4 regions of the Pseudoalteromonas sp. Z1A2 genome follow, and region 1 is predicted to be linked to each of the others. Evidence: predicted binding sites of a transcription regulator. Region 1 holds the regulator's gene; each other region holds the start of a gene.
What was found. The regulator sigma-54, encoded in region 1, starts transcription at its own class of promoters, with help from an activator protein. The targets are predictions, from matches to a motif close to GTTGGCACGNNNNTNGNNT.
Positions count from the first base shown of each region.

Region 2: the regulator sigma-54 is predicted to act here: its motif matches at 1,032-1,050, upstream of GQR47_RS17530 (DUF1328 family protein).
Region 3: the regulator sigma-54 is predicted to act here: its motif matches at 1,293-1,311, upstream of GQR47_RS13400 (BON domain-containing protein).
Region 4: the regulator sigma-54 is predicted to act here: its motif matches at 5,793-5,811, upstream of glnA (glutamate--ammonia ligase).

Region 1 is NZ_WTKX01000011.1:34,032-42,021, forward strand. Features, by position in the region: gene mgtE (magnesium transporter) at 1-904, opposite strand, end outside; gene GQR47_RS09535 (HPr family phosphocarrier protein) at 1,037-1,309, opposite strand; gene rapZ (RNase adapter RapZ) at 1,352-2,197, opposite strand; gene ptsN (PTS IIA-like nitrogen regulatory protein PtsN) at 2,216-2,668, opposite strand; gene hpf (ribosome hibernation promoting factor) at 2,673-2,960, opposite strand; gene GQR47_RS09555 (RNA polymerase factor sigma-54) at 2,987-4,486, opposite strand; gene lptB (LPS export ABC transporter ATP-binding protein) at 4,556-5,281, opposite strand; gene lptA (lipopolysaccharide transport periplasmic protein LptA) at 5,278-5,823, opposite strand; gene lptC (LPS export ABC transporter periplasmic protein LptC) at 5,813-6,367, opposite strand; gene kdsC (3-deoxy-manno-octulosonate-8-phosphatase KdsC) at 6,364-6,915, opposite strand; gene GQR47_RS09580 (KpsF/GutQ family sugar-phosphate isomerase) at 6,916-7,887, opposite strand; gene GQR47_RS09585 (calcium/sodium antiporter) at 7,891-7,990, opposite strand, start outside.
Region 2 is NZ_WTKX01000031.1:20,002-27,991, forward strand. Features, by position in the region: gene GQR47_RS17520 (YcxB family protein) at 1-435, opposite strand, end outside; gene GQR47_RS17525 (hypothetical protein) at 569-760, opposite strand; gene GQR47_RS17530 (DUF1328 family protein) at 819-992, opposite strand; gene GQR47_RS17535 (OadG family transporter subunit) at 1,512-1,757, shown strand; gene oadA (sodium-extruding oxaloacetate decarboxylase subunit alpha) at 1,769-3,550, shown strand; gene GQR47_RS17545 (sodium ion-translocating decarboxylase subunit beta) at 3,564-4,694, shown strand; gene GQR47_RS17550 (aldo/keto reductase) at 4,837-5,808, shown strand; gene GQR47_RS17555 (hypothetical protein) at 5,822-5,998, shown strand; gene GQR47_RS17560 (peptidoglycan DD-metalloendopeptidase family protein) at 6,073-7,386, opposite strand; gene tyrS (tyrosine--tRNA ligase) at 7,710-7,990, shown strand, end outside.
Region 3 is NZ_WTKX01000019.1:1,083-9,072, forward strand. Features, by position in the region: gene GQR47_RS13390 (hypothetical protein) at 1-91, opposite strand, end outside; gene GQR47_RS13395 (YqaE/Pmp3 family membrane protein) at 460-618, opposite strand; gene GQR47_RS13400 (BON domain-containing protein) at 691-1,257, opposite strand; gene GQR47_RS13405 (LiaF domain-containing protein) at 1,586-2,254, shown strand; gene GQR47_RS13410 (VOC family protein) at 2,293-2,709, opposite strand; gene suhB (inositol-1-monophosphatase) at 2,953-3,756, shown strand; gene GQR47_RS13420 (transporter substrate-binding domain-containing protein) at 3,810-4,619, opposite strand; gene GQR47_RS13425 (bifunctional diguanylate cyclase/phosphodiesterase) at 4,639-6,426, opposite strand; gene secF (protein translocase subunit SecF) at 6,556-7,503, opposite strand; gene secD (protein translocase subunit SecD) at 7,513-7,990, opposite strand, start outside.
Region 4 is NZ_WTKX01000007.1:34,947-42,936, forward strand. Features, by position in the region: gene GQR47_RS07075 (hypothetical protein) at 1-653, shown strand, start outside; gene GQR47_RS07080 (cyclic nucleotide-binding domain-containing protein) at 655-1,113, opposite strand; gene ntrC (nitrogen regulation protein NR(I)) at 1,143-2,528, opposite strand; gene glnL (nitrogen regulation protein NR(II)) at 2,543-3,613, opposite strand; gene GQR47_RS07095 (DUF4124 domain-containing protein) at 3,696-4,217, opposite strand; gene glnA (glutamate--ammonia ligase) at 4,331-5,737, opposite strand; gene typA (translational GTPase TypA) at 6,245-7,990, shown strand, end outside.

The DNA of each region.
Region 1 (7,990 bases):
CTGCAAGTGCGGTTAGTAAATTAACTCCTAGCCAAACTGAGCGTTTTTTAGAGCTTTTTAGTACAGGCGCGAATGTATCCTCTTCATCATCAAGACCGGCTAGGCTTAATAAGCTATGCTCGGCATCTTCTCGGATTACATCAACGATGTCATCGATAGTAACACGACCGAGGAGTTGGTCGTTATCGTCCACCACAGGGGCCGATATCCAATTATGGCGCTCAAATAATTGCGCTACTTCACTTTCATCCATTGATATTGGGATAGACTCACAATCTTCATCCATTAAATCGCGCACAATTTTTTCTGGCGGATTAGTTAATAATGTACTCAGCGATAAAGCGCCTATAAAGCAGTTATGTTTATCAACAACATATAAATCATCTGTACCCTCTGGTAACTCACCACGCAGTCTAATATAACGAAGTACAACATCGAGTGTTACATCAGGGCGAATGGTCACCGTATCGGTGTTCATTAGCGCACCTGCTGAACGCTCTTGATATGACAGTGCTTGCGTGGCACGTTCACGGTCTTGAATGTCCATCGCGCTAACAACGTCTTTATAGACGGTATCTGGCAGGCTACGTAATACTTCACCTAAGTCATCGTGGCCCATGTCTTCAGTTGCGGCGGCAATGTGCTTAGGTTCCATTTGGGCAATAATGCCTAAACGAACATCTTCAGATAATTCTTCAAGAACATCACCCTGCACATCAGGATCGACCAATTGCCAAAGCAGTCGGCGAATTTTATGCGGTGATGATTCTAATAATAATGCGGTATCACAAGGAGCCGTTTTTGCGAGCATGCGCCTAACTTGAACAAATTGACCACTATTGAGTGACTTCGTCACCTGTTTTAGTTGCTGTAGTGGGTAATCTTGTTCAAAAGCTTCAGGCATTGGCGTCCTTTATAAATTGTTATATTACTTTATGGGGGGGAGGTGAGTTAACTGGCGTTACTAACCTATCTATTTTATATATCTGTTTTAATTGAAGCATTAGTAATGCGAATATTGTTTTTATAAAACAGGTTATTCTTGTTCATTAAAGCGTTGTGCTATTAATTCTCCAACAGCGTGTAAAGCTTGCTCAGAATCAGGGCCTTTACAAACAACTTTAACTTCTTTTCCTTGGCTACTTTCAAGTAACATTAGTGCAAGTACGCTATCGCCTGCTGCTTCTTTGTCATCTTGGAATAATGTGATTGTCGCATCAAATTGTACTGCTAATTGCGCAAGCACAGTAGCTGCTCTGGCGTGTAAGCCTAATTTGTTTTTTATTAAAAAGGTATCTTCACAATGCATAACTTACTCTACCTAAGCTGAACAGGTGATTATTCAGCTATATTATTTTTCTTGCTCGCGATGGCGAATTTTTACATTGGGATGTGTCATTGCGAAACTTTCACCGATAGTTTGCGCTAAATACACAGAGCGATGTTGCCCGCCTGTACACCCAATAGCAATGGTTAAATAACTGCGGTTATTTCGTTCTAAATGTGGTAACCACGTTTGTACAAATGTTTGAATTTGCCATGTGAATTTTTGCACTATGCTGTGATTAGCTAAATAGTCTTTAACCGGTTGATCTAACCCATTTAAAGGCTTTAACTCTGGTTCCCAGTGTGGATTTGGTAAAAAGCGTGCATCAAATACGTAGTCTGCTTCTTTTGGTATACCGTGTTTAAAACCAAATGATTCAAATGTGACAATCAGTTGCTTATCTTTTTTACCTAAAATCTTTTCACGAATAGATTCAGCGAGTTGATGAACACTTAAATCAGTCGTATCTACCATAAAGTCGGCGCGAGTGGTTAATACATCAAGTAATTCTTTTTCTTTTTTGATGGCTAAATCAAGCGGCAACGAGTCTATTGATAGTGGGTGTAATCTGCGTGTTTCAGAAAAGCGTTTGATCAATGTCTGATCGTCGCTATCTAAATAAAATAACGTAGGGTTTGCAAAGCCTGGTAAGTATTCAAGAATATCGTTAAATTCATCTTGTTCTTTAGGGATGTTGCGCACATCAATGCTAACAGCAATTTTATCGTAGCTATCAGACACACTGCGAACTAATGAAGGTAGTAGGTTTACTGGAATATTATCAACGCAATAATAACCTAAATCTTCTACAACGCGCAAAGCAACCGACTTTCCAGAACCAGAACGGCCGCTTATGATAATTAACTCCATTTAACACCCTTTATAAAACTATGATTGATCGACAATAACTTGGTAAAGCTCAGTATCAGATTTTGCACTGCGTAACTGTTTACAAAAATCTTTGTTGTTTAGTTTATCAGCAATGGTTGCTAGAGTCTTTAAGTGCTGCTGGTTATCGCCATCTGGTACGATGAGTGCGACAAAAATATCAACAGGGCGATTATCGATTGCATCAAAGTTTATTGGAGTTTCGCTAACGAGCACTAAAGCCAAAGGCTCTTCTGCACCGCTCATTCTTCCATGAGGAATAGCAATGCCACGCCCTATACCTGTACTACCTAATTTCTCTCTGCTCATTAAAGCATTAAGAATATCTTGTTGCGGTAAATACGGAAGTTTGTCGTGAGCAAGTTCGCTAATGAACTCTAAAATTCTTTTTTTGCTATTAAAAAGGACCGCAGCTTTGCTGCAGTCCTGGCATATAAGTGAACTTAATTTCATCATATTAGTGTCGAGCAAGCTTCTCTTTGTGTTTGATTACTTGGCGATCGAGCTTGTCGATCAACGAGTCAATAGCGGCATACATATCTTGATGTTCTGTAGAGGCAAATAGCTCAGCACCGCTTACGTGTATTGTGGCTTCTGCTTTTTGATTTAATTTTTCTACATCGAGAATGACATGAACATTATTTATATGATCAGAGTGTCTTTCAAGCTTCGCAAATTTAGTATTAATATAGTCTCTTAGTGAATCGGTTAATTCTACGTGACGACCAGTTAAGTTTAGTTGCATAAGCATTACCCTCTTAGTTTAGCGTCTTAAATCAGACTTTTACGCTGATTTGACGGTGGAATAGCAAGAGATTCGCGGTATTTTGCGATTGTACGTCTTGCTACTTTAATTCCTTGCTCAGCCAATATATCCGCTATTTTGCTATCACTCAATGGTTTTGCTGAGTTTTCTGCTGCGATTAATTTTCGGATAAGCGCACGTATTGCTGTAGATGAACATTCACCACCGTTTTCAGTACTTACATGGCTTGAGAAAAAGTATTTAAGCTCAAATATACCACGGGGTGTATGCATGTACTTTTGAGTAGTTACGCGCGAAATTGTCGATTCGTGCATTTCTACCATTTCAGCGACATCATTTAAAACCATTGGTTTCATGGCTTCAGGGCCATGTTCAAAAAAGCCTTGTTGTTGCTTAACAATACAATTAGTAACTTTTAATAGCGTGTCGTTTCTACTTTCTAAGCTTTTAATAAACCATTTAGCTTCTTGTAAATGTGAGCGAATAAACTGGCTGTCGCCACTTGATTTTACAGTGCGAGACATTGCCGCGTATTGGCTATTAACACGAATTTTAGGCATGCTATCTGGGTTTAATTCGACAACCCAGCGGCCTTTAATTTTTTTAACTGACACATCAGGAATAACATACTCAGATTCTTCCCTTACTATAGTATCTGCAGGTTTTGGGTTGAGAGTATGTATTAGTGTCATTACTTCTTTAAGCTCTTCTTCTTTGAGCTTAGTTTTTTTCATTAATGTACGATAGTCGCGAGCTGCTAATAGATCAATATGCTCGGTTAAAATCATTTTCGTTTCATTAATGTAAGGTGTTTCTTTATCAAATTGATTAAGCTGAATACACAAACACTCTTGTAAACTACGTGCAGCAATACCAACAGGATCAAACAGTTGGATGCGTTTTAATACCGCTTCAATTTCATCAAGTTCGACTTCGTTATCATCTTCGTTTTCTTGATTAAAGCTTTCTAAAATTTCTTCGCAGCTTAGTGTTAAAATACCTGAATCATCGACGGCTTCTACAATCGCAATAGCGATGGCTTCATCGGTAGGGCTAAATGGCGTTAGTTGTAATTGCCACATTAAATACTCATGGAGCGTTTCAGTAGAGGCGCCTTGGTATATAGATTCATCTTCAGGCATTGGACCTGATGAGGCTGCAGGAGCGGCACTCATGTACTCATCCCAACTAACATCCATAGCCATGTCGTCACTTAGCGTGTCTTTTGCAAGTGCTTCACCAGTATCTTGTTCGTATTCGCTCGGAGCATCATCAGCAGATGCGCTAACAGTTATGTCATCGGTATCAGCTTTTTGCTCGTTTTTACCAGCAGCGTCTTCGGAATAGTCTGCCTCTTCAACCTCTAATAGTGGATTACTGTCGAGAGCTTCTTGTATTTCTTGCTGGAGATCCAATGTACTGAGTTGCAACAAACGAATAGCTTGTTGCAACTGTGGAGTCATTGTAAGTTGCTGGCCCATGCGCAGCTGTAGTGATTGCCTCATGTATCTCTAACAATCCTTTTATGTTGTTATAATTAATACTAGCAGATGCTTAAAGACATGGCGTAAATGTTACAGCCTAAATTGCTCGCCTAAGTAAACATCGCGTACTGTTTTATCATTTAATACGTGTTCTGGAGTACCTGATGCAATCAGCTCCCCATGAGAAACAATGTAGGCTTTTTCACAAACATCAAGGGTCTCTCTTACGTTATGGTCGGTAATTAATACACCAATCCCACGATTTTTAAGATGTTCTATTATTTTCTTTATATCTAATACCGAAATAGGGTCAACACCGGCAAACGGTTCATCCAGTAGTATAAATTTAGGATCTGCTGCCAGCGCTCGTGCTATTTCTACACGACGACGTTCTCCACCCGATAATGCCATACCTTGGCTATCACGAATGTGTTGTATGCTAAATTCATCTAATAAGTTATTGAGCGTGTCTTCTCTGGCTTGTTTATTTAGTTCTTTGCGTGTTTCTAAAATGGCCATTAAGTTTTGATAAACAGTCAGCTTTCTAAAAATCGATGACTCTTGTGGTAAGTAGCCTATGCCTAATCTAGCACGACTATGCATAGGTAAAAGAGTAATATCGTTATCATCAATAGATATTTTACCTTTGTCGCTAGGAACAAGCCCTACAATCATATAAAAAGTCGTTGTTTTACCAGCACCGTTAGGGCCAAGTAAGCCAACTATACTGCCAGCTTGTACTTCAAGGCCGACGTTTTTTACAACTTCACGACCTTTATAGCTTTTTGCCAATAGTTCTGCTTTTAATGTGCTCATGGTTGACCTTTATCGCCTTTTTTACTTTTTTTAGTTTCGATCGGTACTAAAATTGTGTGAACGCGGTCAGTTGAGTTTTCATCTTTTTCGGCACTGATGAGCTGCTGCTCTATGTCGTAGGTAATGCTTTTAGCATTTATTTTTTGTCCGGCTTGCGATACTTGTGCATTACCAACAAGCGTTAAAAAACGCTTAGATACATCATAACGTACTTCGTCAGCACTGGCGCTCATAGTCGTGCCGTCTGATTGCTTTTCTTCAAAGTGCGCAGGGCTACCTGTGGCAATTAATAATTGTTTATTATCACCAAGTTCATCACGTTTGTGTACTTCTAGGCGATCGGCTGTAATGCGGCGATTACCGTGAATAATCTCAACGTTTTTCTCAAAAATACCCACATTAGCTTTTAATTGACCTTCTTGCTTGTCGGCACTTATTGAAATTTGATTGGCAGCAGGTTGCGTGTTTTGTTCTGCAGCACTACTATTAAACGCTAGTATAAGTGTAGGAATTATCAGTGATTTTAATATTTTATTGGTCATAATATATGGTTCGCGTATGGTTAATTAGTTTTATCACTTCGGTTTTTAAGTCGGCTTCTAGGCCTTTACCGGTGATTTTTAAATTGGGTCCAGTGATAATGACGGGTTGCTCCGAACGCATTGTTAATAACTTTATATCAACCTGAATATTATCAGCATTGATTTTGTCTATCATGACGTTATCGGTTAAATTTTTGGCAACCACATTACCTTCTAAAATTAATTGTTTATCTTCGTATAATGTTGCTTCGTCTGCATTTATTTGCCACGTTTGTTGTTCGTTATATAAAGTAAAAATGGGTTTTTCGAAAAACGTGAAACCTAATTGCTGGTATAGCTCCATTTTAGCCGCAGTGACTTTGTGGCTAATTTTACCTTGCTCATCATAGGCTGTCTGTTTGAGCTCAATAGCTATGTAATCAGGCTTAGCAACAACTTCAGGCTCAGCCTGAGGCACAATATTTGTTTGTGTAAAATAAGGGTACCAAAGCCAAACCATACAGCTAATGAATAAAACGCTTAATATTATGCGCGCTGCATTCATGAACTAGTGCCTTGTGTAGTCAATGCTTTACCATTTTCAAGCATGAGCAAATCGGTGAGTTCTCTCACAGCACCAAAACCGCCAGGCATTTGCGTTACATAATGTGACAAACGCTTAATAAGCGGGTGGGCATCATTTACTGCAACGGCAAAGCCTACTAACTCCATAACAGGCATGTCAGGACCGTCATCACCAATATAAGCAATTTGTTCATCGCTAAGGTTGAGTTTATCTTTTAATTCTTGATAGGCAATGAGCTTATTTTCTTGGCCTTGATAAATATGCTGTACGGTTAAGCTGCTCATACGTTGTTGTACTATCTGTGAATGACGACCAGTAATAACAGCTACTTCAAAGCCACTGTTTATAAGTGCTTTAATGCCAAAACCATCTTTTGTATTAAATGCTTTTAGCTCTTCACCTTGATTGCCAAGGTAAATACGGCCATCAGAAAATACACCATCAATATCGCATATAAGTAGTTTTACTTTTTTAGCGCGTGCTTTTGCATCATCGCTCAGCGGTTGATAGAGTTCTTCAAATTGCATTTATAACACTCCTGCTTTTAATAGGTCTTGCATATTTAATGCGCCAATAGGTTGGTTTTTCTCATTGACGACGATTAGGCCATTTATACGTTTACGTTCCATAATATTGAGCGCTTCAGCGGCTAAAATATCTTGCGTAGCTGTAGTGCATGACTTAGTCATAACAACATCTATTTGTGTTGTATGAATATCAATTCTTTGTTCTAAAATGCGACGTAAGTCACCATCGGTAAATAACCCTACGAGTTGCTGATTTTCATCAACAATGGCTGTCATACCTAACCCTTTAGCTGACATTTCTATTAGAGCATCTTTAACTGTTTGTGAAACATCAATAATAGGTGTATTTGCGCCGCTGTGCATAACATCTTTTAAAGTAAGTAATAAGCGCTTGCCTAAACTACCACCTGGGTGAGATAGCGCGAAGTCATCAGCTGTAAAGCCGCGAGCTTCTAATAATGCAACTGCCATGGCATCGCCCATCGCAAGCGTTGCAGTGGTACTTGATGTAGGGGCTAGACCCAATGAACAAGCTTCTTTTTCTACTTTAATGCACACATGTACATTAGCAAGGGTTGCCATTGTTGATTGTGTATTGCCAGTCATCGCTATCATTTTGGCACCAAGTCGTTTTAAAACCGGAATGATATTTAAAACTTCGCTGGTTTCCCCTGAATTAGAAATAAGCATAACCACGTCATTTTTAGTGATCATACCTAAATCACCATGACTTGCTTCACCAGGGTGAACAAAAAACGCAGGGCTGCCAGTGCTTGCAAGGGTTGCCGCTATTTTATTGCCAATATGGCCTGATTTTCCCATGCCAATAACAATAATACGGCCTTCACAGTCGTACATTAATTGGCACGCGTTATGAAAATTTTCATCTACATATTGTGCAATATCACTAAGTGCTTGGCGCTCAACATCTAAAACGCGAAGGCCTTGTTCAATAAAGTTTAGCGTTGCCATCATTTACCCTACTTGACTAAAAATATACCCTTGGTAACCCAAAAACGCTATTAGCAATAAGCCGCCTTCTACCCTATTGATACGCTGGGTGCCTCTAAAGTTC
Region 2 (7,990 bases), on a different contig from region 1:
TGTTTCAGGATTAAGTATTTGTTTTGATATGTACTGCATACCACTTTTATTTTTAATAATAATACCTTGCTGGGTGTCTATTACTTCGCTTATATTTTGCCATTCTAATTGATAGCTTTTGTAATGATTAGAAGATTTAATACCTTCTTCATCAAAGGTAAGTGTTACCTCAGAGCCTGATGCTCTGCTGAGCATTTGTCTGGTTACCCACCATGGTCTGCGATAGTAAAAAGCGACGCATTCGAGTACCGCTAACATGATCATAAACGATCCTAAGTAATGATCGTCTAAAACATAAATGCCAAATAGACCAAGCGCAACTAACAACACAAGTAAAAAGTATTTAGGTTTTGCACGCTTACTATAAGGGAGTGACTCATCAAAACACTCGTAAAAGTAGGGTTTATCTAATGTGTAGGTGGTTGTGAATGCCATTTTGCCTTGCTTTAAATATCGTTTTTTTTATTTTAACAAGCTAACTGCTAAATGAGCAGCTTTATAGTCAGTGATTTTATTACTGGCACAAAAAAACGGCTCGAAAGCCGTTTTTTTAGCGGTACAAGAAGAATTAACAGTTAGTTTCTTCAGCGTTCACGCCTTCTTTAACATTTTCACATGCATCTTCAACAGAGTTTTGCACATCAGTTACTGCTTCGTCGATACGTTCGCCAGCATCTTCTGCATGGTTGTCTTCACAACCCATCATGAAAAAACCTGCAAATACTGCGATTAGTGCTGCTTTTAAAGTTGTAGAGTTCATAGTGTAATTCCTTGTAAGTATTAATTAAATTTTAGTGTTTGTTAGTTGAATGCTTTATCTACCTGGGTGATTTACCACGTAGTGCACCTGAAACTAATGAAATCACTAAAAGTACTAAAAAGATAAAAAATATAATTTTTGCTATACCAGCTGCGGCACCTGCGATGCCACCAAAACCTAACACTGCAGCGATTAAAGCAATAACTAAAAATGTAATTGTCCAGCGTAACATTGTTTTCTCCTTGGTTATCAAATTTGCTCATAATAACTAATGCCAGTTATATGCCAAAGTTTATTTGGTATAAATATCAATTGGTTATGGTTTTTCGCTGTTGTTCTAGTTATTAGTTGGTTAGTAACTTTTACGCTTTGTTATGTAAGTTATTCACACTGTTGCAAATAACTGCTAAATGTTCACTAAATAAACTTATTTTGGTAAGACCAATTAACAATTGGTGTGTGGCTTTGCACTTTATATTAAGAATTAGTGTTTATTTTTACTTAGCTTGATAGTTAATTAACAAATTCCATATAACTATTAGCTATAGTCGTTATTTCTTGTATGTATTGTAGAGCGCGTGATTGCTGAGTTATAGCATGTAAATTAATTGAGTGTTATGTTGTTTATTGTTTAATTGGTTTTACCAATTTACAAGATGTAGACAAAGCGATTAGTTTTGTTATTATCCAGTGAATAAATATTTAATTAAATCGATTTTTTATTTTCGATATGGGTTTCAAGGGGAGAAAAATGGATATAGGTGCTCTACTCACAACGGCTGGTAACTTAATGCTTACTGGCATGGTTGGGGTGTTTGTATTTCTGTCGATATTAATTGGTGCAGTAACGCTTATGTCTAATTTGGTGACGCGCTTTAGCGAACCTGACGTGGCGACACCAGTTAAATCACCATCTTTTAAATCTCAAGGTGTGCCTAATGAGCACATCGCTGCTATTAGTGCTGCCATTGCTCAGTACAAATCAAATAATAAATAAGGGGCACACACATGGCTAAATTAAAACTAACAGAATTGGTATTACGCGATGCTCACCAATCATTATTAGCAACGCGTATGCGCCTAGACGATATGCTACCGATTGCTAGCAAATTAGACGATGCGGGTTATTGGTCTATTGAATCGTGGGGCGGTGCTACATTTGACTCGTGTATTCGTTATTTAGGCGAAGATCCTTGGGAGCGTATTCGTGCACTAAAAAAAGCGATGCCTAATACTAAACAGCAAATGCTATTACGCGGTCAAAACTTATTAGGTTACCGCCATTACGCTGATGACGTAGTTGAAAAATTTGTAGAACGTGCACATAAAAATGGCGTTGACGTATTTCGTATATTTGATGCAATGAACGATGTTCGCAATCTAGAAACAGCTATTAAAGCGGCTGTAAAAGTAGGCGCTCACGCTCAAGGTACTATTTCGTACACAGTTAGCCCAGTTCATACACTTGATATGTGGCTAACTCTTGCAAAGCAGCTTGAAGATATGGGTTGTCACTCAATTTGTATTAAAGATATGGCGGGTTTATTAAAGCCGTACGATGCTGAAAAACTAATTAAAGCACTTAAAGAAACTGTATCTATTCCAATTGCTATGCAGTGCCACGCTACAACAGGTTTAAGTACTGCTACTTACCAAAAAGCAATTGATGCTGGTATTGATATGCTCGATACCGCTATTTCATCAATGAGTATGACTTATGGACATTCTGCAACTGAAACTATTGTATCGATAGTTGAAGGGACTGAGCGTGATACTGGGCTTGATTTAAACCACCTAGAAGAAATTGCTGCTTACTTTAGAGATGTACGTAAAAAATATGCGGCATTTGAAGGTAGCTTAAAAGGGGTTGATGGGCGTATTTTACTAGCTCAAGTACCTGGTGGCATGCTTACAAACATGGAAAACCAACTTAAAGAGCAAGGCGCAGCCGATAAGCTTAATGAGGTTTTACTTGAGATCCCACGTGTACGTGAAGATCTTGGCTTTTTACCTTTAGTAACACCAACGTCGCAAATTGTTGGCACTCAAGCGGTACTTAATGTGCTAACGGGTGAGCGTTATAAAACCATTACTAAAGAAACTGCTGGCGTATTAAAAGGTGAATATGGCTTAACACCAGCACCAATGAATAAAGAGCTACAAGAGCGCGTGCTTGATGGAGCGGAAGTTATTACTTGTCGCCCTGCTGATAACATTGCACCTGAGCTTGCAACGCTTGAAGCTGAGTTATTAAAAGAAGCACAAGAGCAAGGTTTAACACTTGCTGATGATCAAATTGATGACGTATTAACTTATGCATTATTCCCACAAGTTGGTTTGAAGTTTATTAAAAACCGCAACAACCCAGATGCATTTGAGCCAGTACCTTCTGTTGAAGATAAAAGCAGTAAAGCACCTTCTAAATCAGTTTCAAATAGTAACAAAGTGAAGGCTGAGCAGTACAGTGTAAAAGTAGATGGTAAAGTTTATGACGTAGTCGTAGCGCAAGGTGGTGAACTTAAAGAAGTAACATTAAAAGACTCTGAGCACATTCCTCAATCTGCTTCGGTTGCATCAGGTGAAACACTTAACGCGCCTCTAGCCGGTAATATTTTTAAGATTAAGGTAAAAGCTGGGCAAGTTGTTAACGAAGGCGATGTAGTGATTATTATGGAAGCCATGAAAATGGAAACTGAAATACGCGCTACGCATACCGGAACAATTGCTGAAGTGTTAGTTAGTGAAGGCGATGCTGTAACTACCGGCGACGCTATGATTGCATTAGCTTAGGAGTAAATAGAGGATGGAAGGTATTTTAAACCTCTGGAATGCGACAGGCATTGCTAACTTTACAATCCCATCGTTAATAATGATTGCGGTAGGGTGTTTATTACTGTTTTTAGCGATAGCTAAAGGCTTTGAACCACTATTATTACTACCTATTGGTTTTGGTGCAATTTTAACAAATGTACCAGTGGCAGGTTTGTCAGACCCAGGTGGGCTTTTGTACTACGTTTATTATGTGGGTATTGATACGGGGATTTTTCCGCTGTTGATATTTATGGGAGTAGGGGCGCTGACCGACTTTAGCGCGCTTATTGCAAACCCACGTATGTTGTTATTAGGTGCGGCTGCACAGTTTGGTATTTTTGCTACATTGTTTGGCGCTATATTACTTAACTATGTGCCAGGTTTTGAATTTACTCTACAGGACGCATCGGCTATTGCCATTATAGGTGGTGCCGATGGGCCAACAGCAATATTTTTAGCATCAAAACTGGCACCTGATTTACTAGGCGCAATAGCAGTAGCTGCGTATTCATATATGGCACTTGTGCCAATTATTCAGCCGCCAATTATGCGTGCATTAACAACCCCAGAAGAACGTAAAATAAAAATGCCAGAGCTTCGCAAAGTATCTAAAAAGGAAAAGATTATTTTTCCTCTTATGGTGCTTAGTTTAACGGCTATGTTTTTACCGGCTGCTATACCGCTGGTAGGTATGTTTTGTTTAGGTAACTTAATGCGAGAGTCGGGTGTTGTTGATAGATTAAGTAACAGTGCTCAAAACGAAATCATTAATGTTACAACTATATTTTTAGGCTTAGCTGTTGGTTCAAAGCTTGCTGCAGATAAGTTTTTAACTGTTGAGACGATTGGTATTTTAGTGCTTGGCGCACTGGCTTTTGCAATTGGTACGGCATCTGGCGTATTTATGGCAAAAGGACTTAACCGAATATCTAAAACGCCTATAAATCCATTAATTGGGGCGGCAGGTGTATCGGCTGTGCCAATGGCGGCACGAGTAGTTAATAAAGTTGGCCTTGAAAGTAACCCACATAACTTTTTACTTATGCATGCAATGGGACCCAACGTAGCGGGTGTACTTGGTAGTGCAGTTGCTGCGGGTATTTTATTAGCACTTGTTGGCTAAAAATGTAATTTAAAATAGATTAACCATTAAGCGCAGTTTACTGCGCTTTTTTTTGTTCTTAATTTGTTCACCGCTAAATGGTTTCTTGTTCAGCACTTTTTGTTTACAGTAACAGCTCTTCAACATTTTAAGGATAGTTATCATGCTTCACACGCCTTTAGCAAAGCACTTGCCTCACGTTAGTAAACTTGTATTTGGATGTATGGGTCTTGGCGGCGGTTGGAATAAAGACGCAATCACTGATGCACATGTTAAGCAAGCTCATGAGTGTATAGATAACGCCATTGAAGGCGGTATTAATTTTTTTGACCATGCTGATATTTATACTTTTGGTAAAGCAGAGCAGGTTTTTGGTAAAGCATTAAGTGAGCGGCCAGAGCTTAGAGAGCACATGTATATTCAATCTAAGTGTGGGATTCGATTTGAAGATGACTTAGGGCCAAAGCGCTATGATTTTTCCCCAAAGTGGATTGAGCAATCAGTTGAAGCATCATTAAAACGATTAAATACAGACTATTTAGACGTACTTATGCTGCATCGCCCTGATCCACTCATGGAAGTTAACGAAATTGCTCGTATATTTAGTTGCTTAAAAGAAAGCGGTAAAGTGCGCAATTTTGCAGTATCGAATATGCAGCAGCACCAAATGAACTTTTTACAGCACGCACTTGATATGCCGATTGTGGCTAACCAAATTGAGGCTAGTTTACAAAAACATCAGTTTGTTGATGAAGGTGTATATGCCGGTAACAGTGACGGTAAAGATCTTAATTTTACACCAGGTAGTATTGAGTACTGTCGACATTTTGAAATCCAAATTCAAAGCTGGGGTAGTTTATGCCAAGGCTTGTACAGCGGTAGTGATTTATCAAACGCATCTCAGGCAGATATAAACACCAGTCTTTTAGTTAATAAGCTGGCTGCACTTTATGAAACCTCTGCTGAGGCAATTGTACTTGCATGGTTGCTTCGCCATCCCGCATCTATTCAGCCAATTATTGGAACAACTAATGCTAAACGGATTAAAGCCTCTTGTGATGCTGTAAACGTAGAGCTAACTCGTGAGCATTGGTATGCACTTTATGTAAGCGCTAAAGGCCACGAATTACCATAAGTAGGGCGTTAATATGAACATATTCGTTATTTTAATTGGTTTGTTTGTTGCGCTGGCGATACTTATACCCTTGCTTGAAAAGTATCAAAGTAAAATAGGGCTTGATGGCGCAACCAAATACAGTAAATATATTTGGCCATTAGTGATGGTGTCTTTAGTTATTCAGCTCATTTATGTACTGATGTACTAATGGTTTATAGCGTATACAAAAAAGCCTTTGCAGGTTAAACCTGCAAAGGCTTTTTTAATGTTTATTGATAAACTTTATTTAAGTGCTAACTGTAGCTCGCGATTGCGCTCAAGCTGGGCAATAAAGTTATCAGCAATAGGTTTAAACTTGGCAAGTTCTGAGCGAGGTAATGGCTCTGACTTAGGAAGTTTTACAGTTTTAGGATTACGGTGAACGCCATTTACTAAAAACTCATAGTGCAAATGTGCACCAGTAACACGACCTGTAGAACCTACAGTACCAATTTGTTGGCCCTGTTTAACTTTTTGGCCCGTTTTAACTAGCTTCTTATTTAGGTGTAAGTACTTAGTTACATATTGCGTGCCATGGCTAATAAATACGTAGTTACCGTTGTACTTGCTGTAACCGGCTTTAATTACTTTACCGTTACCAGATGCAACAACAGGTGTGCCAGTGCGTGCAGCAAAGTCGATACCACGGTGGGCTCTAACTTGCCCAGTAACAGGGTGTAAGCGGCGAGGATTAAAGCTCGAACTAATATATTTAAAGCTTACAGGCGCACGTAAAAATGCTTTTTTCATGCTACGCCCTTCAGGCGTATAAAAATTGCCGTCGGTATGGCGAATAGCTGCAAAGCGCTGACCTTGGTTTACAAATTCAGCTGCAATAATTTTACCAGTACCAATAAACTCGCCATCAACATAGTGAGACTCGTAAATTAAGCCAAATACATCGCCTTTACGAATGTCGTTTGCAAAATCAACATCCCAACCAAATATGTCAGCAAAGTTCATTATTTGGCGTTCGCTTAAACCTGCTGCAATTGCTGAAGTCCAAAAATTGTTAGATATTTCGCCGCCAGCGGTTTTGGTTAGCGTTTCAATTTCTTTGCTATCAATAGCTGTATCGTAATTACCTTCTTCGTTTAAGGTAACAAATAAAGTATCGGTTTTTGAAATCACATAGCGCAGTTGAGCTAAGGAGCCATCTTCAGCTGTCGCAAAACTAAGTATTTCACCTGGGTGAATTTTAGTCAGCTTGCGAGTCTCAGCATTAGTGTTAATTAGTTTATGAAGCGTTTGAGCCGAAAAACCAGCACGCTTAAAGATAATTGCTAAATTGTCGCCATTTTTAACTTTATGATCGACAAAGTCGTATTCTGGTAACTTTTCTGCTGCTTGCTCTGAATTTAACTCAGTTAATTTTTCGTTGTTATCAACTTTAACTTGTAACTCATAGCGCTTACCAATTTCTAGTGCATTTGCACTATTGTCTTTGGATGCAGTGGCTTTTTCAGAAGGAAGAAAGGCTAAGCCAACAATAGCAGAAACCAAACCTAGAATAAGCAATTTGTGTTTTTTGGGGAGCGTGTGAACCACGTGAACCATAACGTGCCTTTTTCTGCTGTCAAGATAATAAATACATAATATTGCAGGATATACTTAATAATGTACGAATACTAGTGTTTTGTAGATTTAAACTGACCTTAAACTACGCTAAAATCGGGCTTAGAAAGCCTTTTTTAACGCTCTACCTAGCTAAGACTCAATTGATTTAGTTTAGTTGCATGAATCACTTAAAAAGTTGTTTTAATTAGGTAGAAATTTGTTATGTTAGCTACATCTATTTATTCGGTTTAAACCTTTATTAAACCGTGACTACGCAAGTAACTAGTCGCCCCTTCGTCGGCAGAATTTTGGAGTAATACACAGTGGATTTACAAACCGCTCTAGCAGAGATAAAACGCGGTGCAGAAGAAATATTAATTGAAGACGAACTAGTTGAAAAACTAAAGTCGGGCAAGAAGCTAAAAATAAAAGCAGGCTTTGATCCTACAGCGCCTGATTTACACTTAGGACACACTGTACTAATTAATAAAATGAAAACCTTTCAGGATTTAGGTCATGAGGTTATTTTCTTAATTGGTGACTTTACTGGCATGATTGGTGACCCAACGGGGAAAAACGTAACGCGTAAACCACTTACTCGTGA
Region 3 (7,990 bases), on a different contig from region 1:
TAGCAATGTCTGCCGCGCTATTTGCCCAGTAGGCCCAACTAAAATAAAAAACGAATGACACAACGCCTGACATTATAAGTCGAATATTCAATTAACTACCTCAATATGCCTAAAAACCTAGTTTAATGATAACACTAGAAGTGAAGGAAATATTGTCACTAAATAATAAGGTATTTGATTGTATATTGTAGATGTATAAACACACTAATGTTGAAGATTTCCTAAATGGCATCAAGTCAGAATCTGAGCGCGACTGTTAGCTGGAAAGCTTATTAGTAAACAATAAGTATAGTTTTAAAATAATATTGGGAGTGAGTTAAGGAAGTGAATTAATGGGTTAAAGAGCTTTAAAAATTGGATTTAACCTAAAAACCATCTAAAAACTAATATTGTGAGCCGATCGGTACTAAAGTATTTAGCTAGACCTCAGTAGTCGGCTTACACAATATATAATCTACATTATTTTTTCGCAATAATGTAGATTGCATGTATTAACCCTGGGAAATAACCTAGCAGTGTTAATAGAATATTTAACCAAAAATGCATACCTAAGCCAACTTGCAAAAACACACCTAATGGCGGTAATAAAACCGAAAGTATTATACGAATAATATCCATGATCAAACTCCATTTAAATTAAACATTGAAAAGACTTAAAGCCCAGCATTACTGGGCCTTAACTATACTGTATTATTCAGCAACAATAGCTAGTTTATCAACTACGTCGCGAACATCTTCAGCATTTTTAGCAATTTTAACTGCTAGTTGCTTTTCAGCTTCAGACTCTACAGAGCCATTCAGAGTTACCACACCGTTGTCGGTATCAACATCAATGTCTGTACCACCTACTTCTGAGTCAAACAGGAAGCGAGTTGTGATTACAGTGGTGATTTTAGCGTCCGTTAGGTCGTTATCATCATCGTCCATCATGTCGTTGCTTTTATCTTCGGTGTCCATGCTTTTAACAACTGTAAGGCTGTTATCAACATCAGTTACACCATCGAGGCTAAGTACAAGTTCTTCTGCAAGCTCTTTATCAAGTTCGCTATTAACTTTACCTGTAAGTACTACCTTGCCATTTTTTACATCAGTGTTAATGTCAAAGTTGTTTAGATTAGTGTTCATAAGTAGAACGGTTTCTGCCTTACCATCAATCCAAGCATCTTTACTTTCGTTTTCCCAGCTGTTTGCTTGGGCACCCATAGCCGTAGTACCAAGAACTAGAGCTGCGATAATAGATTTGTTAAATGTTTTCATAATCTTTCTCCTTTTGATTAAAGACACTTTAACTAATGCGAGCTTCAGGCCAACTTTATTTACCCTTTAAATTCAACGATTTGAATTAATTAAGAGATTAAACCTTATCTATGTTTGTGTAACTATTTACAGGCTACTCGGTAAAACTTTCTCAAATAGTGAAAATAGCTAGATAATTGCTCTTTTGGTTAATCTATCGTTAATATAACAAAACAAAAAACACCGTTAAATAATAACCAATTGATTATTAATGAAATTATATTTGGTACGCGGTTTGCAATCTAACTACAATAGCAGTATCAATAGTAAATATAAGAAGGAATAACTCATGTCTGTAAAAGTTGAAGACCGCCCAATAGAGCAAGTACGCGAACAAGTGATTGATCAATTAATTTATAATTACAGTCATGGTGTTATTTCTGTTGATGCATTTGAAAGACGTTTAGATAATGCGATGGATGCACCTAATAACGAAGCACTGCTAGCCTTAGTAGAAGACTTAACACTTAATACCGATCAGCAATATAAAGCAGAAAAACAATCGCAATTTACACCACATTATAGTGCACAGCAAAACAGTGATGATGATTTTACATTACGCAGTATTTTAGGATCTAACGAGCGAAGTGGTCAGTGGGTTGTACCAAAAAATATATATTTGAGTAACTTTATGGGATCGGTGGTGCTTGATTTTACCGATGCTATTTTTGCGCATCAAAATGTAACTATTCACGTTAACTGTATTTTTGGTAGCGATGAAATTTACGTACCAGAGCATGTCAATGTAGTGTCTAAAATGTTTTGTATTTTAAGTAGCCTTGAAAATAAATCTGTGTCGCTCAACAAACGCCAAGGCCCTACAATTCATATTGAAGGAAAGGCAGTAATGGGCTCGGTTGAAGTGAAAATAAAGCGCACAATTAAAGAAAAATTTATGAGCTTTGCAAATGAGCTAAAAACCCAGTTTGGCACGGGTAATAATAACCGCTCACTATAATTGAGTAGCAGCACTTTAGCGTGCTGCTTAGTATTTTATTATAAATCGTTATTTCGCTCGCTTGGTATATCACTTAAATACTCTACAAACTCAACTTCAAACCCTGCAGGATCAATAAAGTAGACATTCTTTCTGAAAGGATTCTCGCTACCTTGCTTGCTTAGAGTAAAACCCGCTTTATTTAAGCGCATTACTACTGCGCTTAAATTATTAGTTACATAAGCAAAGTGTGCAAAACCAATTTGATGGCCCGATAAGTTTCTGTTTTCACCTTCACCATGACTGCTTATCGCAATGTAATGCGTGTCATCTCCAAAGTGTACCCAGCGTCTTGGTTTTCCATGCCAATCGCCTCTGCCCTCACTTCTAATCGACCAATGTGGAAATACAGCGCGATAAAATGTAAGCATACTATCTATATCACTCGCGACTAAGTTTACGTGCTCTAAATACATAATGTTATCCTATCAGTTAAGTTAGGAGCACGATAAAACCTCAAGTTAACTTTAGGTAAAGTGTTATTTAAATTTAATTTATTTAAATGCAGATAATTATTTTTTAAAAATATATAAACTTTTCAATCTTGTATAAAAAACAAACACAAGTATTTGGGGTTTATTGTTTACTTTATGGCAAAAGTCGCTAAAATACGCCGGCTGAAATATATAAACGTTCTTTTACAACCCAAAGGTAATACCATGCATCCAATGTTAAACATTGCGGTTCGCGCTGCGCGCAACGCAGGCAAAATTTTACTTCGCGCAAGTGAAGATTTATCAAAAGTTGAAGTGCAACAAAAAGGCGCTAACGACTTAGTAACTAACATTGATAAAGAAGCCGAAGCCGTAATTCGTGACACTATTTTACAGTCTTACCCTACTCACTCAATTGTTGGTGAAGAACTAGGTGAGCATAAAGGCAAGGATGATGATTACCAATGGATTGTAGATCCTATCGATGGAACAACTAACTTCATCAAAGGTATCCCTCATTACGCGGTTTCTATCGCACTTAAAGTTAAAGGTCGTTTAGACCAAGCTGTTATTTATGATCCAATTCGTGGTGAGCTTTTCACTGCATCTCGCGGTCAAGGCACTCAGTTAAACAGTAAACGTCTACGCGTTAGCAAAACTACGGTTCTTGCAGGCACTGTACTTGCTACTGGTTTCCCGTTCAAAAACAAAAACCACATGGATGCATACACTGAAGCGTTTAAAGCATTATTTGTACACACTGCTGATATTCGCCGTGCAGGTTGTTCTGCTTTAGATATGGCATACGTTGCAGCTGGCCGTGTTGATGGATTTTTTGAAATTGGTTTAAAACCTTGGAACTCTGCTGCAGGCGAACTTATGGTTAAAGAAGCGGGCGGTATGGTTGTAGATTTCGCCGGTGGTAATAACTATAACCACAGCGGCAATATTATCTGTGGTTCACCAAAACTGACTCAAGCAATTATTCGCGAAATTCGTCCAGTATTAACTGAGTCGTTACTTCGCTAATTAAATGCTATGAATAGCATACTAAAAAGGAGCCTAGGCTCCTTTTTTTGTGCCTAAAAATAAGGGTTATCGAGTTTAATCTCTATCGTTTTACCTTTTGTATAAGGTAGTGTATTTAAATCCTTTGCGAAGTATTCATTAAATAATGCATCAAACTCGCCGTTTGTCTGCATTAATATTAAGCCCTCCTCTACAGCCTTTGCCAATTCGGGTTTACTCTTAGTCACAAAATAATAAATACCCGTTGGGTAGCTTATATATAAATTAGGCACAACGACTAAGTTACTTTGTTTGTTTTCAATAAGCTCAGAATTAACCTCAATAAACGAGCGAGGAAAGTAATCTATCCGCCCACGGCTCGTTAAAGTGAACATGGCTTGGTAATTGGTAAGCGGCCTTACACGTAAGCCGTTATAGGACATTATTCTTGTATCTGGCCAGTTGTGACCCTGCACTGCTGAAAACTCTCCTAGCTGCTCTAGGATTTTTACGTCTTTAAAGCGTGCTACGTTTTGTTTATTAGTGAGTAAAGCCCGCTTTCCTATGTAACCTTTAAATAGTGGTATTTTAATAGCTAAAGCAAGTGCCTCTCGCTCTGGACTACTCATACTCCAATACATATCTAGTTCGTTATCATTTAGGTTTATGAGCTTACGTTTTTGCTGATCTGGTATGGGAGTCATCCTAATAACTCCAGGATAGTTAACACTCTCAAGTGCACGTACCAGTAGCTCACTTGAGTACTCTTCTCGTGCGTTTTGAGTATCTTGCTTTTGGGCTACATTAATTATTTGCTCTTGCGCCATAAGTGCAAAACTTGCAAGCAGACCAAGTACACTGGTCGAGATTTTTATTGGCAACATAATAATTACCTATTTTTATTTAAATTACCTGCTTATTGCTTGCTAGGCGCACCACTGCGGGAGCAGGCCCTTTACGTTTGCAAATAAACAAATAACTATGGCGATAACGTTTGGCTTCTTTTTTAGCATCAGTTGCGAGTGCTGCAACTTGGTGACTGTTTTTACATTGTTGTAAATCAGGCTCAACTAAGCCAATTGATAACGTTAGTAGAGGCACAAATTGCTTTTCTCCTTCACGATTTGTGGCCCAATACCCTTCGCTCTTTATGTGCTCAGGTGTAAAAAATATACGAGACTGGAGTTGAAATTGCTCAATAATGATATTACATATATCAACCGCGTTGTGCTGATCAAACACTACCATAAAGTCATCGCCACCTATATGTCCTACAAAGTTAGCACTATTTTTACACGCTTGCACTGTTACATCAGCTAATAGTTTAATTACACTGTCGCCGCTAGCGTAGCCGTATAAGTCATTAAATTGCTTAAAATGATTTAAGTCTATATATGCGAGTGAAAACGGATTACTACCTTTTAATCGCTGCTCTATAGCTTCATTAATTGCCACATTACCAGGGAGCATAGTCAGTGGATTAGCGTGTTGTGCATGGCGTATTTTTTCTTCGGTTATGTGTTTTAAAATATCGCGAAGCGGCGCTAACCCTAAATAAGCGTTTTCTCTGGTTATCACTATATGGCGGCGTATATCAAAGTCCTGCTCAGTTATTTGCTTACTTACGGTATCGAGTAATTGGTTTTCGTCAACGACTAAGGGCTGCTTATCCATCAGTGCAGTAACGGGGCGTTTATCGTAAAGAGCATGCCCATAGGGCGCTGCAAAAACTTCTGTTAATTGATCTCTGTGAAGTAACCCTACTGGCTGGTTTTCAGTATTTAACACTGCAATGCTTATGAGTGATTTATCTTGCTCAAAGAGCTTATGCGCATCTTTACAGCGAGTGTCGCTGCTTATTGCAAGTTGCGTAATCGATAAGCGACCTATAGCCATAGATTGATCAAACAATGTGTTTGATTGCGTAAATGAAAGAGCTTTTAGTTGCTCTGAGCTGAAATCTTCACTTGGCTTTATGCTTGGCTTTTCGAGTAAAAACCCTTGTACATTACTAATGCCTAAGTTTTCTACAAATGTAAGCTCTTCTGGACGCTCGATGCCTTCAGCAATAACCTGAGTATTAGTAGCTCTGGCCAAAATAGTAATAGATTTCAAAAACTCTTTTTTAACTTCGCTTTCATCACAATGATCAATAAAATAGCGGTCAATTTTTACAAAATCAGGGCATAGTTCAGACCATTGCTTTAACCCTGAATACCCAGCGCCTAAATCATCTATTGCTATAGTAAAACCGAGCTCTCGGTAATGGGCTATCGTTTTTAATAACAAGAAGCCATCATCTACTTTTTCTTGCTCAGTAACCTCTATAACTACACGGTTAGCAGCTAAGCCAAATTGCTCTATTAGGTGCAATGTTTCCCCTTTAGGGTGGCAAGGGTCTAGTAGTGTTTTAGGGCTTACATTTAAAAATAATTTACCTTGTAGGTTAAGCCTTACAAAGTTTTCAATCGCTTTAGAGCGACATAGTAATTCAAGCTCCGAAATTAAACATTCCTCATGGGCAACTTTAAATAACGTATTAGGCATTTCTAACGGGCTATTTTTAGGTCCTCGACTAAGTGCTTCGTAACCTAAAATAACTTGATTACTAATATCAAAAATAGGCTGAAACAGCGTTGTTATTTCACCGCTTTTTAAAATGTACTCTAATACTTTGCGCTGAATCGTCACGTATTTGCCTTACAACTATTTTGATTGGAGCAATAAAGTACCAAGTGTGTATGACATTTTTATTGCGCAAAAAAATGCGCTCATAAAAAAACCGCTCATAAGAGCGGTTTTTATTAAGTACAAACCTAGTTACGGCATAGCGTCTTGGTCTGCGCCTTCTTTTTCAATTACTTCAGGTATTAAATCTTCTTTGCTTACGCCCATTGCTATAGCAACAGAGCTTGCAACATAAATCGAAGAATAAGTACCAATAAACACACCAAACAGTAATGCAGTTGCAAAACCATGAATGGTTTGTCCGCCCCATGCAAACAAGGCAATCAATACTAAAATAGTCGTGATTGATGTTACAAGTGTACGGTTAAGTGTTTGCGTAAGTGAAATATCAATAATTTCTATCGTATCGTCAATGCGTACCTTACGGAAGTTTTCACGTATACGGTCTGATACAACAATCGTATCATTGAGTGAATAACCAATTACCGCAAGAATTGCCGCTAATATAGTTAAATCAAACTCTAAACCTAATACCGAAAATAAACCCACAGTAATGATAACATCGTGTAGTAGTGCACCTACCGCACCTACTGCAAAGCGCCATTCAAAACGAAACGCAACGTAGATTAAGATACAAATAAGCGCAGTTAACATGGCAAGGCCACCCTGCTCTTTTAAGTCTTCACCTACACTTGGGCCTACAAATTCAATACGGCGCATTACTACGCTGTCGTCTGCTTTTTTAAGTGCATCGATTACTTGGTTACCAATTACTTCAGCTTTTACATCGCTACCGCGTGGTGCTAAGCGAACTAAAATTTCTTGGCTTGAACCAAATAGCTGCACTGATGCATCAGCAAAACCATTATCAGCTAGTGCATCACGTACTTTTTTAAGGTCAGCCGGTTGTGAAAAACCCACTTCTACCGCAGTACCGCCGGTAAAATCTAAACCAAAGTTTAGGCCTTTGATAAAAATTGATGCAAACGACGCTAAAATTAGTAACGTCGAGAAACCCATAGCCACTTTTCGAAGAGACATGAAACGAAGGGTTCTACTACCCAAACTTAAAATTTGCATGTCTGCTCCTTAAATCGAAAGTTTATCAATGCGTTTACCACCAACAAATAAGTTGATTACCGCACGGGTACCAACGATGGCTGTAAACATTGAAGTTAAAATACCAATCGCAAGTGTCACTGCAAAGCCCGCAATCGGACCAGTGCCCACTGCAAACAGTATAATGGCAGCAATTAGTGTCGTGATGTTGGCATCAAATATAGTGCTAAATGCGCTATCGTAACCAAAATGAATCGCTTGTTGAGGGCTACGGCCATCGGCCAGCTCTTCACGAATACGTTCAAAAATAAGTACGTTAGCATCAACCGCCATACCTACCGTTAATACAATACCGGCAATACCTGGTAGCGTAAGTGTAGCGCCCGGAATTAAAGACATAACACCTACAATTAGTACTAAGTTAGCCGCAAGCGCAAGGTTTGCAACCATACCAAAACCTTTGTAGTACACAAGCATAAACACAAGTACAAACGCAAAGCCAAGTGCA
Region 4 (7,990 bases), on a different contig from region 1:
TTTTAATATGTGTGTTGGCATTACTATTAGCTGCGTGCCAACAACCTACCGTGTATGTATTTAGTGAAAACTTGCAAGATGAACAGCGCAACCAGCTCGATGCTGCGCTAAAAGCACAATCGCTCCCTTATGAATATGTAGAGCTGGCAATCCCACCTGATTTTGGTGAAGCCACATTACTCTTATCAAGTGATAAGATTTATCCTAAAGAAACTGAGCAACTTGCGGCTATAATGCAAGAGCTGGGTTACAAGCCACAAGTTAACTACACGACTCGTTCAAATCACTTTTATGGTGATGGCAATATAGGCTTTTATTTAAAGAATATAGTGGCGGGTACTACCTTTGTTATGCCTAAAAAGTTACGAACAACTCAATGCAGCGAAGAGAAGTACAATGATTTACTTGTCACATTTACAGATAAATATGCTGACTTTAGTTTACCCAGTGGCGCTGTTGTAAGGTTAGGTTGGGAGTTTTTATACGGTTACGTTGTTATTTATTATAAAACCTATTCGCAAACATATCGTCATTCACAGCCGTTTGTAAATACCCCCTTTGGTGCCAAGCCTTCAGATACTTACACTTTTACTGCGCACGTTAATAAGCCCAGTTGGCTTGATTGCTCATTGCAAATTGTTTATATGGATTGAACTAACCGTGAGTTTCTATATGCTCGCTTAATTTGGCAATGCGCAGGCTCATACCTTCAATAATTCGGTCTTTAATTTTTTCGCGGATAACATTAGGTAAGCGGGTTAGTGCTTCAGGGGTAATGGCAAGTACTATGGTGTCGGTTTTAGCGCGAGCACTGGTACTACGCTCTCGGTTATTTATAAAGGCACCTTCACCTATAAATTCACCGGGCTCTATAGTGCCAAGTTCTAGTAAATGGTTATGCTTAAATACTAATAATGCGCCGCTAAGTACAATGTACAAGCGCTTGTCGTTATCGTATTGCTTAAATAAAAATTGATGCTGACTTACTAAATATAACAGGCCGAACGACTCCAATAAGACTTGGCGCTCGCTGAGCGTAAATTCTTTAAAAAAGTGCAGCCTGTTTATAATTTCCATTTGTTTGAATAATGGAATATGTTCGATTAGCTTCATCAATAACCAAATGTGTTAAAAGCGTTTAATCAGCTAATATTGCGCTCTTTTAATTTTCGGGTCAACGTGTTGCGTCCCCAACCAATTTTTATAGCAGCATCTTGCTTATGACCAGAACAATTAGCCAGGGCTGTTTTTATTAAGCGAGTTTCTAGTTGAGCTTGAATGTCAGGCCAAATATTTTCTTTGCCTTTTTTTAGCTCTTGATTAAGCCATTGTTGGAATGCATCGAGCCAATCACCTTCTTCTTGGGTTGGTGAAGCATCCAGAATCTCCGGCGGTAAATCTTGCTCGCTTACAAGCTCACCCGGTGCCATAACTGTCAGCCAGCGACAGGTGTTTTCTAATTGGCGTACATTACCTGGCCAATTAAATAAACGTAATTGCTCAGTCGCTTTAGGGCTCAGTACTTTACTTTCTACTTGTAGCTCTTTAGCGCTTTTATGTAAAAAGTGTTGCGATAAGCTTTCTATATCTTCAGTACGCTCTCGAAGAGCGGGTAAACGTAGGCGCACAACATTAAGACGATGAAATAAATCATCCCTAAACTTGCCTTGTTTAACTAAATCTTCAAGGTTTTGGTGCGTAGCTGCAATAATGCGTACGTCCACTTTTATACTTTGATGGCCACCAACGCGATAAAACTCACCATCGGCAAGAACGCGTAATAAACGTGTTTGCACATCGAGTGGCATATCACCAATTTCATCTAAAAATAGTGTACCGCCATTGGCTTGCTCAAAGCGGCCTTTACGTACGCTATCGGCGCCCGTAAACGCGCCTTTTTCGTGGCCAAATAACTCTGACTCAACAAGCTCTTTTGGAATGGCCGCCATGTTAAGTGCAATAAATTGATTTTCTTTACGTGGGCTATGGTTGTGCAGGGCGCTGGCGACAAGCTCTTTACCTGTGCCAGATTCACCATTTATTAATACGCTCATGCTAGAGGCCGATAGTTTACCTATCGCTCTAAACACTTCTTGCATAGCGGGTGCTTCACCAATAATGTGGGCACTTTTTGGTGGAGCTTGCTTTCGCTTAGTTTTTTTAGTGGAGTTTGCTCTGCATGCGCTCTCGACTAGCGCCACTGCTTCGTTTAAATCAAACGGCTTAGCTAGGTATTCAAAAGCACCTTTTTGGAATGCATTAACTGCAGAGTCCAAATCTGAGTGGGCAGTCATTATAATAACTGGCAGCCCAGGGTTTTGCTCTGCTATAAGCTCAAGCAACGCCATGCCATCCATACCAGGCATTCGTACGTCCGAAACTAAAACAGTAGGTTGACTAAACTTTAATGCGCTTAATACATCTTGCGCATTAGCAAAGCTTTCTGCGTTAAACCCTGCACGGGTTAGTGCTTTTTCAAGTACAAATCGAATAGAAGCATCATCATCTACAAGCCAAACTGTTTTCATGCAAACTCCAAACATTAATCTGCAAATGGCAGATAGATATTAAATTCAGTATGTCCAGGCCAGCTATCACATTCTATATAGCCATCATGTTGATCTATCAGCGTTTGCGCTATTGAGAGTCCTAACCCTGAGCCATCTTCTTTATTGGTGATCATAGGGTAGAACAGTGTTTCACGTACACTGGGATCAATACCTGGTCCGTTATCAGATATTTGGATCAACAAGGCTTTTTTAGGTGCTTTACCTGGGCGACGATGCTGATGATTAATGCGGGTTTTTATTGTTATTTCACCGCCATCTACAAGCGCCTGCTGAGCATTTCGAACAATGTTTAATACTACTTGCTGAATTTTACCTTGATCAATGTATACATCAGGAATGCTTGGGTCGTAATCCTTAACCAAGCTAATGTTAGAACAATTATCTAACGTACTTAGTCGTGCAACTGATTCAAGTGATTGATGTATATTGCCATACGATTTTTGCGGAAGCTGATTTGGCCCTAAAAGCCTATCTACTAATTCGCGTAATCGGTCAGCTTGCTCAATGATAAGTTCAGCACATTGGTCTCTTTCTTGTTGATCAACCTCATACTGCAATAACTGCGCCGCTCCGCGAATTCCACCTAAAGGATTTTTAATTTCGTGAGCTAAGCCTCTAATTAGATTTCGGGCTGCTTGGTATTGATGCATTTGATTAGACGCTTGGTCGTGCTTAATTTCGTCATCAGTTTGGCGCCACTCAAATAAAATATAAAGTGAGCCATCAAACTTAATTTGTCGTGTACTTACGGCTACTTTTGCATGGCGAGAATCGCTAAAAACCACGTCAGCTCTGTGCTGCTGGCAATCTACACCTTCAACTAATGAGTATTGTTCTATACGCTGCAAATCGATTGAATGGTAATTAAAAAGACTGTCGAAAGGCTGATCTAATAGGCGCTTGTTACCAAGGCCAAGCAGTTCGCTAGTACTGGTATTGGCATAGACAACGGTGAAGTTTTTATCAAGCAACATGATAGCGGTTGTTTGATTTTGCCAAATAGCATCGAGTAGCTCAGGGCTAAAGTTTTTATTATTAATCATAGCTGCACCATTTTAGTGCGTGGATATTTACAAGCAAGTTATATAGTAAAATACACTGCTGCACGTTTAGTAATGCCCCAATTTAGTTACTTAGGTTTAGCCCTTTTCGGTGCATAAAAAATATGCAGGGCTCACTTATAGCAATAACTTGGTTTTTACTATTAAAAAGCTTTAATTGTAGTGTGTGCTCACCACGTTCTACATCTCTTATTGCAAAGGTTGAACTGTCACTGGCTGGGCCATGTGCTTTGCCATCAATAAAAAGTTGTATAGTAAAACCAGTTTCAAAGCGTGGTTTTATTCGGCTAGTAACATAAACAGTGCCGGTATTTTCACGAATAGTCTGGTTATGATCAGGTGAGGAAATGGCAATACTAAAGCCCGCTTGTTGAGGCTGGGGTTGCTCGTCAAAAATGTCAGTATTTGTTGCAGGCATATTAAGATCTTGGCTGGTAAGCTTTACCTCTTTAGCACCTTTATGAGGGGTGTCAGAGAACACTAATACGCCATTTTTATCTTTCCAAGCGTATATCTTTGTTTCACCAGCGTAACCATAATTGCTTAATCCTAAAGCAATTAATAGTAATAAAATCTTGTTGTTCACTCTGCAGCCCTGCATTTTTGTCGGTAACTTAACTTTAGTGGAGATTGATTAATTTTACCATTAAAAAAGCCCGCAAAGCGGGCTTGAGAACACACATATTTTATACAGCTAAATTAACAGCTGTAGTACATTTCAAACTCAACTGGGTGAGTTGTCATGTTAAGCTTTTCAACTTCTTTAGATTTAAGTTCGATGTAAGCATCGATTAAGTCATCAGTGAATACACCACCTTGAGTTAAGAATTCACGGTCTGCGCTAAGTGCAGATAGTGCTTCGTCAAGTGATGCTGCAACAGTTGGGATTTCTGCTGCTTCTTCAGCTGGTAAGTCATATAAATCTTTATCCATAGCATCGCCAGGGTGGATCTTGTTTTTGATACCATCAAGGCCAGCCATAAGCATTGCTGAGAAAGCAAGGTATGGGTTAGCTGTTGGATCTGGGAAGCGTACTTCAATACGACGACCTTTTTCAGATGGAACCACTGGGATACGGATTGATGCAGAACGGTTACGTGCAGAGTATGCAAGCATAACTGGTGCTTCAAAACCTGGTACTAAACGTTTGTACGAGTTAGTAGAGGCGTTTGCAAAAGCGTTAATTGCTTTAGCATGCTTGATGATACCGCCAATGTAGTAAAGCGCATCTTCAGAAAGGCCGCCGTACTTATCACCAGCAAAAAGGTTTACACCATCTTTAGCAAGTGACTGGTGACAATGCATACCAGAACCGTTATCACCAACAACTGGCTTAGGCATAAACGTTGCTGTTTTACCGTATAAGTGAGCCATGTTATGGATAACATATTTCATTTCTTGGATTTCATCCGCTTTTAATACCATTGTATTAAAGCGAGTAGCAATCTCGTTTTGACCTGCTGTTGCAACTTCGTGGTGATGTGCTTCTACTACTTGACCCATTTCTTCTAGAACTAGACACGTAGCTGAACGCCAATCTTGGAAGTCATCAACAGGAGCAACTGGGAAGTAACCGCCTTTAATACCTGGACGGTGACCTGTGTTGCCATCTGCATATTCTTTATCTGAGTTCCAAGCAGCTTGCTTAGAATCAATTTTGTACATAGAACCAGACATATCTGATTTGTATTTAACGTCGTCAAATACGAAAAACTCTGGCTCAGGGCCAAATAAAACTGTATCTGCAATACCTGTAGAACGCATGTAATCTTCAGCACGCTTAGCAACAGAACGCGGGTCGCGCTCATAACCTTGAAGTGTTGAAGGCTCTACTACGTCACAACGTACGATTAATGTTGATTCTTCAGTGAAAGGGTCTAGTTTGATTGATTCAGCAACTGGCATTAATACCATGTCTGATTCGTTTATGCCTTTCCAGCCTGCAATTGAAGAACCGTCAAACATTTTACCGTCTTCAAAAAAGTCTTCATCAACTTGGTGATGAGGAATAGATACATGTTGTTCTTTACCCTTAGTGTCAGTAAAGCGTAAATCAATGAACTTGACGTCATTTTCTTTAATAAAATCTAAAACCGATTGTGACATGTGTCCTCCAACTATTGGGTTTTGTTATTGCTGCATAATTGCTTTGGGATTTACTAAGCTGATTTTGTGCCATTTTTATAACTAGCTGTTTATAAATTAAAAAAATATCGTTGCATCAAAATGGAATGTACAAACGCACTATGTTGGTGCGTAAATTTTCCTTTTTGGTGCAAAATTTACAGGGCACAATTTGCTGCTAATTTAATCGCTCGGAAATAGCATAACCTAAATGCAAAAGAGTACCAAAAAGATCAGCAAAATAGCCAAAAAGGCTGTTTTTCAAAAAAAAATTGAAATTTAATTCATATAATTGTCATATATAAAACAGATACTTAGTAAAAGTATTGAGAAAGTTTTGAAATTTATATTGGATAAACTTTCATCCATGTCATTAATGAGGGATAATATGCGCCCTTTTAAATCCTATGCTGGGACATCTCGCGAAAGCGTGGATGAGTGCGTAGATCTTGCAGGATCAATGAGAATTTAATTTCTCTGAGTAAATATATGAGCATCGAACAGTTAAGAAATATAGCGATTATCGCGCACGTTGACCATGGTAAAACAACACTGGTTGACAAACTACTTGAGCAATCAGGTACATTAGAAACACGCGGCGGTAACGAAGAGCGCGTGATGGACTCAAACGACATTGAGAAAGAACGTGGTATTACCATTTTGGCTAAAAACACAGCCATTTCTTGGAATGACTACCATATCAATATCGTAGATACCCCGGGACACGCCGATTTCGGTGGTGAAGTTGAACGCGTACTTTCGATGGCTGACTCAGTATTATTACTTGTTGATGCTCAAGAAGGTCCAATGCCGCAAACGCGTTTCGTTACGCAAAAAGCATTCGCGCAAGGCTTAAAGCCAATCGTCGTTATCAATAAAATTGATAAGCCAGGCGCTCGTCCAGATTGGGTTATGGATCAAATCTTTGATTTATTCGACAACCTTGGCGCGACTGACGAACAGTTAGACTTTAAAGTAATCTACGCTTCAGCAATCAACGGTTGGGCAACACTAGATTTAGACGAACCATCAGACAACATGGAACCTATGTTCAAGATGATCGTTGAAGAAGTATCACCACCGGATGCAGATCCTGAAGGTGACTTCCAAATGCAAATTTCTCAACTAGATTACAACTCTTATGTTGGTGTAGTTGGTATTGGTCGTATTAAACGTGGTTCTGTTGCTCCTAACCAACAAGTTACTATTATCAGTGCTGATGGCACTACACGTAATGGTAAAATTGGTGCAGTACAAAGCTACCTAGGTCTTGAGCGTATCGAAACTGATAGAGCTTACGCTGGTAACATCGTAACTGTAACAGGTATTGGTGAGCTTAAGATTTCTGACACAGTTTGTTTCCCAGGAAACGTTGAAGCATTACCACCACTAAGTGTTGATGAGCCAACTGTAACAATGACATTCTCTGTAAATAACTCACCTTTCTGTGGTAAAGAAGGTAAGTTTGTAACGTCACGTAATATCCGTGAGCGTTTAGACAAAGAATTAGTACACAACGTAGCACTTCGCGTTGAAGATACTGCAAGCCCAGATAGCTTCCGTGTTTCTGGTCGTGGTGAATTACACCTAGGTATCTTAATCGAAAACATGCGTCGTGAAGGTTACGAGCTTTCAGTTTCTCGTCCAGAAGTTATCTTACGTACTGTAGATGGCGTTCTAGAAGAACCGTTTGAAACAGTGACTATTGACTGTCAAGAAGAGCATCAAGGTTCTGTTATGGAACAAGTTGGCCTACGTAAAGGTGAACTTACTAACATGACTCCAGATGGCAAAGGCCGTATGCGTTTAGACTTCATGATCCCTAGCCGTGGTTTAATTGGTTTCCAAACTGATTTCATGACACTTACTTCGGGTTCTGGTCTTATGTACCATACGTTCGATCATTATGGTCCTCACAAAGGTGGCGCTATCGGCGTTCGTAAGAACGGCGTAATGATTGCAAACGCAACTGGTAAAGCACTTACAAACGCATTATTTAACTTACAAGAACGCGGCCGTTTATTCATCGGTCACGGTGTTGAAGTATACGAAGGTATGGTTATCGGTATTCATAACCGTGATAACGACCTTACAGTTAACGCCCTTAAAGGCAAGCAGTTAACTAACGTACGTGCATCTGGTACTGATGAAGCGCAAACGCTTTCTCCGCACCTTAACTACTCACTTGAGCAAGCGCTTGAGTTCATCGATGATGACGAGCTAGTTGAAGTTACT